DNA from 3 places in the Paenibacillus sp. B1-35 genome. Region 1 is predicted to be linked to each of the others. Evidence: predicted binding sites of a transcription regulator. Region 1 holds the regulator's gene; each other region holds the start of a gene.
What was found. The regulator Rex, encoded in region 1, represses fermentation and respiration genes when NADH is low (regulators of the CRP and FNR family bind a similar motif). The targets are predictions, from matches to a motif close to TTGTGAAATATTTCACAA.
Positions count from the first base shown of each region.

Region 2: adhE (bifunctional acetaldehyde-CoA/alcohol dehydrogenase) is a predicted target of Rex. The motif match lies at 1,357-1,374, and genes of this name have one in related genera.
Region 3: ACQ5BJ_RS03970 (flavocytochrome c) is a predicted target of Rex. The motif match lies at 1,736-1,753, and genes of this name have one in related genera.

Region 1 is NZ_JBCHVJ010000001.1:1,241,769-1,245,054, reverse strand. Features, by position in the region: gene dinG (ATP-dependent DNA helicase DinG) at 1-1,482, shown strand, start outside; gene ACQ5BJ_RS05210 (redox-sensing transcriptional repressor Rex) at 1,499-2,146, shown strand; gene ACQ5BJ_RS05205 (amidohydrolase) at 2,143-3,286, shown strand, end outside.
Region 2 is NZ_JBCHVJ010000001.1:1,432,832-1,436,117, forward strand. Features, by position in the region: gene adhE (bifunctional acetaldehyde-CoA/alcohol dehydrogenase) at 1-1,240, opposite strand, end outside; gene ACQ5BJ_RS06190 (Crp/Fnr family transcriptional regulator) at 1,645-2,364, shown strand; gene ACQ5BJ_RS06195 (alpha-L-fucosidase) at 2,459-3,286, opposite strand, start outside.
Region 3 is NZ_JBCHVJ010000001.1:901,571-904,856, reverse strand. Features, by position in the region: gene ACQ5BJ_RS03970 (flavocytochrome c) at 1-1,530, opposite strand, end outside; gene ACQ5BJ_RS03965 (hypothetical protein) at 1,866-2,174, opposite strand; gene ACQ5BJ_RS03960 (multidrug effflux MFS transporter) at 2,369-3,286, shown strand, end outside.

The DNA of each region.
Region 1 (3,286 bases):
TACGAGCAGCTTGTTGTAGACGAAGCACACCACTTTGAAGAGACGGCCGGCAAACACCTAGGCATTCACTTGCAATATTTTTCACTCATTCATCCGTTGACCCAGTTGTTCAAGGATAGTAAAAACGGGGCGCTTGTGCTGCTGCAGCAGCGCCTTCGCTTGTCAGGCAATGAAAAGGCGCTTGTCTGGGCAGAAGGAATTGATAAGATGCTGACACAGCTCGTCGATGTCAAGGATCAGTGGGATCGCTTGCATGAGCAACTTTATCAGATGCTGCCTTCCATGAATGAAGCCGGTCAAGCGGAGGGCGGCCAAGCTGTGCTTAGGCTGCCGTCAGGTAATCGTCCTGAAGCCTGGAGCTCTATTGCGGAACTGGAAGGCGATATTCATACCCGCTTAAGCGACATTGTCCGTTCGGGGGAGAAGCTCGTTAACGAATGGAAGGATTACGATGATGACGAGGTTCAAGGCGTTACGGCAGACGTGACAGGTCTGTTCAAGGACATTGGGCAACTTCGTGATGAATTCCGGGAGTTTATGCAGGGCAAGGATGCGGATACGGTATATTGGATGGAAGGAAATCTCCAATATAAGCATAAATCGATGCAAATGTATGCCGTCCCTGTTGATGTGAGTGAGGCACTGAAGCGTTATTTCTTTGAGCCGAAGAAGAGTGTCATTCTGACATCAGCAACATTGTCTGTCGATAAATCGTTCCAGTTCGTGGCCGAACAATTGGGCTTGAAGGATGCAGAACGGGATGGGCGCTTGAACACCGTGATCCTTCCGTCACCATTTAACTACCGTGAACAAGCGCTTGTAGTCATTCCGCGTGACTTTCCGAGCGTAAAGGGGGCGTCAGACGCTAAGTTTAATATGACGCTGATGCAGTCACTGGCCGATGTAGCTAAGGTGACAGAGGGACGAATGCTTGTATTATTCACATCGTATCGCATGCTGCGGGATGTATATGAGCCGCTAAAGGAAGCGCTAAGCCTCCATGGCATTCAAGTGCTGGGACAAGGAATTGACAGCGGCAATCGAAGCAAGCTGACACGAAGGTTCCGAGAACAGCCGAACTCGGTGCTTCTTGGGACAAGCAGCTTTTGGGAAGGAGTAGATATTCCGGGAGATGCGCTGACCTGTCTGGCGATTGTACGACTTCCTTTCCAGCCGCCGAATCACCCGTTAGTGGAAGCAAAATGCGATCGCTTGAAGCGGATGAATCAAAATCCGTTCCGCAAATATTCTGTACCGCAGGCTGTTATCCGGTTCAAGCAGGGATTCGGTCGTCTCGTGCGCACAACGCAGGACAAAGGGATTGTGATCATTTATGACACCCGGGTTATTGAGACAAGCTATGGCAAACACTTTCTTTACTCGCTGCCTGGTCCAAAAATGGAGCATATGGCAACAGAACAACTTGTACCACGTATAGATACGTGGCTAGACCATAATCAAAGAGGTATTGGAGAGCGATGAGAGGAGCTTTTTTAGGATGAAAGCACTAAAAATATCAGAAGCTGTCGTTCGGCGCTTACCCGTATATTTACGTCACCTATTAGAATTGAAGCAGCGTGAAGTGCTCACAGTTTCATCTCAAGATTTGGGACAGAAGCTGAACTTGAATCCTGCCCAAATTCGAAAGGACTTGGCATACTTCGGCGACTTCGGCCGCAAGGGTATCGGGTATGATGTATCGTATCTTATTCAACAAATTCGGCATATTTTAAAACTCGATCAGGTAATACCTGTTGGACTTGTCGGCGCAGGTAAATTAGGGCACGCCCTTTGCAACTACACCGTATACTTGAAAGATAATATGAAAATTGTTGCTGTGTTCGATGCTCAGGAGTCCAAAATTAACACTGAGATTAACAATTTGAAAGTTCAGCCCATGTCTGATCTCATTCCTACGGTTCGTGAAAAGCAAATTCGCATCGGAATCATTACGGTGCCGGCTACGGAAGCACAGCATGTTGCGGATCAATTTGTAGAGGCCGGGGTAGAAGCCATTTTGAATTTCGCGCCTGTCATCTTGAGAGTGCCGCCGAATATTCGGGTTCATACAGCCGACTTCACGACGGACTTGTTCAGTTTGGCGTATTATTTATCTGATAATGGAAAGGAAGTACCTGCCGAATGACACATCGAATCATTATTAAAAACGGCATATTTGCCGACTTGTCTCCAACTGCGAAACAATCCTCCTTCCATGGATTCATGGTCGTGGAAAATGATCGCATCGTTCATCTGGGAGCTGATTTGCCTGAGCAATACACAACTGAAGGTGCAGAAATCATTGATGGCAAGGGATTGTTCTTTATTCCAGGACTTGTGAATACACATGGACATGCTGCGATGTCTTTGCTGCGCGGATATGGTGATGACCTTGCGCTTCAAACGTGGCTGCAGGAGAAAATGTGGCCGATGGAAGGTAAGTTTACCGCTACGGATGTGTACTGGGGAACGGCGTTGTCGGTTGTTGAAATGTTGAAGGGCGGTACGACAACATTTGTTGATATGTATGATTACATGGATGAAGTGGCAAAGGTAAGTGAGCAATCTGGAATCCGTGCATCACTCATGCGCGGAGCGATTGGCTTGTGTCCGGAGGATGTACAGCGGGAGAAGTTGAATGAAGCGATCCAGTTCGCGAAGGATTGGAACGGGAAGGCAAATGGCCGCATTCGTACACTGTTGGCGCCACATGCGCCGTATACTTGCCCGCCATCCTTTATCGAGAGCTTTGTTCAGGCTGCGCATGATTTAGATTTGCCGCTTCATACTCATATGTCAGAAACGAAAGCTGAAGTAGAGCAAAATGTGAAGGATTATGGAATGCGTCCGGTAGCGCATCTCGAGAAGCTTGGCTTCTTCTCACGTCCTTCCTTCGTCGCTCATGGTGTTCATCTGACAGATGAGGAAATAGAAACGCTTGCGAAATATAATGTGGCGGTGTCTCACAATCCAGGCAGCAACTTGAAGCTGGCGAGCGGCGTTGCTCGCGTAACTGAGCTGCTTCGTGCAGGTGTTGTAGTATCACTTGGTACCGACGGACCGGCAAGCAACAATAACCTTGATATGTTTGAAGAAATTCGACTCGCCGCCCTGATCCATAAAGGCGTGTCCGGTGATCCGACTGCTATTCCTGCAGCAGAGGCACTGCGCATGGGAACAATCTATGGTGCGAAGACAATTCGTGTTGACGATATTGGCGCGCTTGAAGTGGGAATGAAGGCTGACTTTGTTGCAGTTGATATTGATCAGCCTCACTTTATGCCTC
Region 2 (3,286 bases), 190 kb from region 1:
CTCCATGGGTCGAAGGAGAGTTTACAAGAATACGACCTGTTTGCAGACGATCTGCGAATTTGCCGATTACCTCGTCATCATGCGAATGGATAACCGAGGAATGGCCCATTCCGCCAAACGCTACGATTTCAGCAGCGCGATCAATTCCATCTTGTGCGGTTTTCACCTTGTAGCAGGCAAGCACCGGGCTTAGCTTTTCAGCAGACAATGGGAACTTCGGCCCTACGCCATCCAGCTCAGCTACTAGAATCTTCGTCGTATCCGGCACTTGAATACCAGCCATCTCTGCAATCTTCTTCGCGGACTGACCTACGATGTTCGGATTCACTGCACAAGTGTCTGTCTTCATCGCCATTGCTTGAAGCTTGCCTGTCTCTTCCTTGCTCAAGAAGTAGCAGCCTTGGGCTGTCATCATTTTCTTCGTTTGTACGTAAATCGGCTCTTCAATAATGACTGACTGTTCAGAAGCACAGATCATACCATTATCGAACGTCTTGGAAAGAATCAAATCCGTTACGGCTTGATTCAAGTCTGCCGTCTTCTCGATGAAGCAAGGTACGTTGCCCGGGCCAACGCCAAGAGCAGGCTTGCCGCAGCTGTAAGCAGAGCGAACCATACCAGCACCGCCTGTCGCTAGGATAAGCGCCACATCAGGGTGATTCATCAAGGCGTTAGTCGCTTCCATCGACGGATACTCGATCCATTGGATACAGTGCTCTGGCGCACCATATTTCACAGCTGCATCATGCAGGATGCGAGCTGCTTCCGCGCTGCATTTCTGAGCTGATGGATGAAAGCCGAAAATGATTGGATTGCGTGTCTTTATCGAAATGAGCGCCTTGAACATTGTCGTTGAGGTCGGATTCGTTACCGGTGTAATCCCCATGACAATTCCAACTGGTTCCGCAATTTTCATGTAAGAGCCGTACGGATTATCCTCAATGACGCCTACTGTTTTGTCATACTTGATATAGTTGTGGATATATTCAGTTGCAAATATATTTTTCGTAATTTTATCCTCATACACACCGCGTCCCGTTTCCTCAACGGCCATCTTGGCCAGCAGCATGTGCTTATCCAAGCCAGCGAGTGCCATTTGCTGCACGACCTTGTCAATTTGCTCTTGGTTCATATCCATAAATGCTTCTTGCGCCTTCTTCGCGCGGTCAATCAATTGTTGAATGTGCTTCGTGACATCGTTTTTCTCTACAACTGGTTTCGTTTCCTGTTTTGTCGCCATTCTCTCCGCCTCCATTCATTGATTCCATGCCGATGAACCTAAGGAAAGGTCTTTTATTTGGTCTGTATACGGTTCTGTTACGGTCCTTATCTGAGGTTCGTAATGGATACAATTGCTTGTGAATCATTTCACACTCTCATTGTACCCACCTGAACGGGGTTTAGTATGTGATATTTTTCACATTATCTCACTAATCTGATCAATATTTTATTTTTCTTTGGTCCAGCGTGATATTAATCACTCAATTTAACCAAACTGTAACTAATTTTAATCGTAAATAAATTGACAACTGCTTGCGGAACATCCATGATAGTAATACGTATTCATATAGTGAAACTTGTCACATGGAATTCCTTGGGTCAAAATTACTAAAATTTGAAATATGTAAATTGGAGGGGAACAGGGTGACTAACATCATCGAACAATTTGGAGAGCCATGCAATACCTCTTGTTTCTCAGAACAGAATGTAGAACGATTAATAAGTATTGGTAAAGAACGTACCTATCCGGATAGTTCTCATTTGTTCTGGGAGGGAGACCTATCTGATAAGCTATTCCTTCTGAAAAGCGGCCGTGTAAAAATCACGAAATCCACAGATGAAGGAAAAGAGCTCATTCTGTACATGTATCAAGCTGGAGATTTGGTTGGCCAAGTTGACCCATTCCATAGCACGAAGCATACCTTCACCGCTGAAGTTATCGAAGAAGCTGAAGTATTACTAATCGAGCAAAAAGATATCGAAATACTCATCTGCCAGCACTGCGATTTCTCCATTGACTTTATGAAGTGGATGGGTATTCATCACCGCCTTACACAGACAAAGTTCCGGGACTTGATGATGTACGGCAAGCCTGGCGCGCTGTGCTCCACACTGATAAGATTATCGAACACGTATGGCGAGGAGCTAGAGGATGGCGGGATTCTTATCAACAAAAAAATCACACATACAGATTTATCGAACATGATCGGCGCGACACGCGAAAGTGTGAATCGTATGTTGAGCGATCTCCGCAAGCGCGATGTCATTGAATATGAGAATGGCATGATTGTTATTCGGGAATTGGAACATTTGCGGGAAGTATGTCATTGCGAAATGTGCCCGAATGAGATTTGCCGCATCTAAATCAAATTGCCCTCATGCACGTATATGACATGAGGGCAATCATTATGTTATGCATCTATATTTAGCACTGCAAATAATGTGCTCTCTATAGCGCTTAAAAGGCTGTCATCCGGAATACATGTGCGATCGGGGCATTGCCCCCAACTTCACTCGTTGGCAGCTTTACGTGCAAACCTGCTTCGTCTGAATGGAATGCTACGTTCTGATCTGTACCGACCAATTGGATGTTCGTCACCTTTTCTAGATAAGGAATAAATATGTGATCGGTAACTTCCGATTCCTCAGACGGATATAAGTACGTACAATATACTGTGTCTTCCTTACGAGTAAAGGCACAGCGCTGAGTAAAATAAGGAGCACAAATACGGGTTCCATAAACAGCTTCCCCATAGGTCTCCATCCATGCACCGAGTTCCTTAATCCGTACAATCGCCCCCTCTGGGATGCGGCCGTCAGGCTGCGGCCCCACATTAAGGGCCAGGTTTCCTCCCTTAGCAACCACCTCCATGAGAATGTGCACAAGCTGCCGAGTTGACTTATACTTGTCCTCATATCGGAATGAGAAGGATGTCCCCATCGTAATACAGCTTTCCCAAGGCACATTCATTGCCTCATTTGGAATTGTTTGTTCCGGAGTTATAATGTTCTCATACGGCCCGCCAACCGTGCGGTCGGCAGACAGCAGCCATGGCTGCTTCTCTCTCGCCCTCTCTACCACTTCTCCCAGACGAATATCCTGTGATACGCGGCTTTCCTTGCATACCCAGCCCGCATCCAGCCACAACACATCGATACGGCCGTAGTCCGTCAACAGCTCTATTATCTGTTCATGAGTAAATTGGACGAATTGCTCCCATAATTCAGGATAATCCTGCGGATTATAAGACGGGCCCCGCCATGTCGGATTGCTTCTCTCCATCCC
Region 3 (3,286 bases), 340 kb from region 1:
TTGTGCTTTTGCGAAGTCAGCCGACTTGATACCAGCTTGACGTCCGAAAATGATGATATCTGCAACGGAGTTGCCGCCGATACGGTTTTGACCGTGCAATCCGCCAATCACTTCGCCAGCTGCGAACAGACCTGGGATAGACTTGCCGTCCTTCGTTACTACCTCAGTGTTCGTATTGACTTTCACGCCGCCCATAGTGTAATGAATACCTGGAGCGATTTTGATGGCATAGAATGGGCCAGCGGACAGTTCGTTGTCCATGCCTGTTGTTCTGCCGAATTCAGCGTCTTTTTTATCCTTCACTGCGCCGTTCCACGTATCCAGCGTAGATTTTAGTTGGTCTGCCGGAACGCCCATTTCTTTTGCCAGAGCCTCAACCGTTTCGCCTTTAATAACGAAGCCCATTTTTTCGTATTGCTGAATCGCTTTTGCACGCGACTTTACGCCGGAATCAAATACGAGATAAGCGGCTTTGTCAGCAAGCTTATTGATGGCTGCAGTTACATTGTCACGAGTGTCTAATTCGTTAGTGAATCGTTTGCCGTCTTTAGAAACGAGAATTGCGCCTTCACCGCGGATAGCTTCCCCGATGAGATACGATTTCTCTTGCTGCACAGTAGGGTGAACCTGAATTTGATCCATATCGACAGTAACGCCGCCGAGTTTTTCAATCATTGTAATGCCGTCACCTGTGCTGCCTTCTTGGTTTGTCGTTACGAGACCTTTCAAATCAGGGCGAACAGAGGAGATCATATCCATATTGGCACCGTAACCGCCAGTTGTCACAACAACTGCATTCGCTGCAATATTTTTCTCATCCTTCTCTTCAAAGAGAACTTTAACGCCGTTAACCTTGCCGTCTTTTTCAGTAATATCTGTTACTTTTGCATTGACGAAAAGTGGAATTCCTTTAGATTGTACATTTTTAACAAGACCGCTAACGAGATATTGTCCAACAGCAGAGCCGTCCTCAGGACGGTGTGTACGTTTTTCTTTCATACCGCCAGTAATCGTGAGATTGTTCAAGCGAATGCCGATAGAATCCAGCCAGTCAATCGCGTTTGCGGAATTGTCAACGAAGTAACGAAGCATTTCTTTGTCGTTCGTTCCATGACCGCCTTTTAACGTTTCTTCAAAGAAGAGATCGTTGCTATCTTCAATGCTTTGCTCTTTTTGGAATTTCGTCTGAGAAGCATTCATACCCGATGAGGACTTCATCGTATTTCCGCCGGCTGCCGGCATTTTTTCGAAAATAACCGGGTTCATGCCTTTGGCTTTTGCCTCAAGGGCAGCGGTCATCCCAGCTCCACCTGCACCGATGATGATGATATCATATTTATCTTGTAATTGATCGATAGGGGTGTAGCTTGCTTTCGAAGCTCCCGACACGGCTTCTGATTCTGGTTTCTCTGCTTTTGTTGCATTGTCTTGATTCTGGTTCGCGCTCGTATTCCCGTTACCGCCGCATCCAGCGATGATGAGCATAAACGAGAGAACGAGAATCAACGTTGCTGCTGCATTCTTTCTCATGAGTTTTCCTCCGCTTTCTATCTCTTTATAGATGAACCTTAAGGGAATACCTAGGACGGAATGCAACGAAGCGAACCCGTAATGTCGAGTAGGCTATGTACTGCGGTTTCTACGCAATTGAATGGCTTTCATAGTTGCTCTTCCGACTTCTAAGTTGGCTCTCTTTTAAGTTCATTTTAATTTTAATATATTTTCAATTATTATATTGTGATGTTTTTCACATTCCAAGGTGGTTTTAGGTATAAATACGTTACGTAAATATTGGAAAGCCCCACATTCACAAAGAAATGAAATGGGGACGGGTCGTCGATGGATATTTGACGACTCATCACTGCTTATCCGTAACTTCTGCACCCAAGATTTAATGTTGCTGTTACCCCTGCATGATCGGAAGGCCACAGTCCTGTATCGGTTCGATCTTGCTGCTTCTCTCCAACATTATCTGCCTTGACGGGCATCCATCCATTTTTAAATAAAATGTAGTCGATTCTAGCGAATAAGGAAGATTGATCATTCAATAGGTCGGCGTCCTGACAGAAAGTAAATCCATTGCCTTTACCAACTTCTTCCCAAGTGTCATAGAAACCATTTGCTAGAAATAAGCCGTAGGTTGGGGTTCCGGTGCCATCTGCATTTGAATTCAAGTCCAAGCTTGTCAGAGCGTGGTAATATTTATGTGATTCTGATATAATCCTCTATATATTTACCCCCTATAACATTGTAAGGTGATCACTCATTATGGCACTCTCATTTGCAAGATTAATCAAATGCAAACCCCCGATTCCCTGACATTTCGATGATGTAATTGAGATTTTCGAAATTATAGGGGGAATGCAAGTTGGCACAAAAAATCTCAACTCCATCATTGCTTTTATTTATTATTCTTGTGGGATTTCCACAAATCAGCGAAACGATATACACGCCTTCTTTGCCGGACATTGCTAGTCAATTGCAGGCAAGCAACAACATGATTCAGCTCACGCTCAGCATTTATTTTCTTGGGTTTGCGGTTGGTGTTTTTTGCTGGGGAAGGTTATCGGATGCAATTGGTCGGCGCCCTGCCATGCTTTGGGGCATTTTCGTATATGGAATAGGCAGCATAGGCTGTTATCTGTCAGGTTCCGTGGAGTGGCTATTGGTTAGTCGATTCATGCAGGCATTCGGTGCAAGTACAGGCTCGGTTGTAACGCAAACGATCTTACGAGAAAGCATCGATGGTTCGAAGCGTCATGCTGTATTTGCTCAAATCTCAGCAGCTCTTGCTTTTACACCGGCTTTAGGGCCGCTGATTGGAGGCTGGGTTGATCAGTCGTTAGGCTTCAGGGCTGTTTTTCTAACCCTTGTCATCATGGGTGTGGCGATATTCATGTACACGTTCGCTTCCTTGCCTGAAACGAGAGGTGCCACGACAACTTTGAATGTGAATACATTGTCTGTCGCCAAGCGCCTCATTACAGACGGCAGAGTATGGGCATTTGGCTTTCTAATCGGAGCAACGAACGGCATTCTGTTCAGTTACTATGCAGAAGCGCCTTTCGTATTTATTGAATACTTTGAGATGACGCCAGGCATCTATGGTTTCTTCGGTATTTTTGTAGCGTTGTCTTCGATAATAGGAGCCATGCTGTCGAAGAAGCTATTGTCCACCTTGAAACCAGAGCAGATCATTCTGATCGGCTGTCTCGTCACTGTACTTGGTGCTGGAGCGCTGGTCGGGTTTACGCTTAACGGTTTAAGCTCATCGCTGTTGTCCATG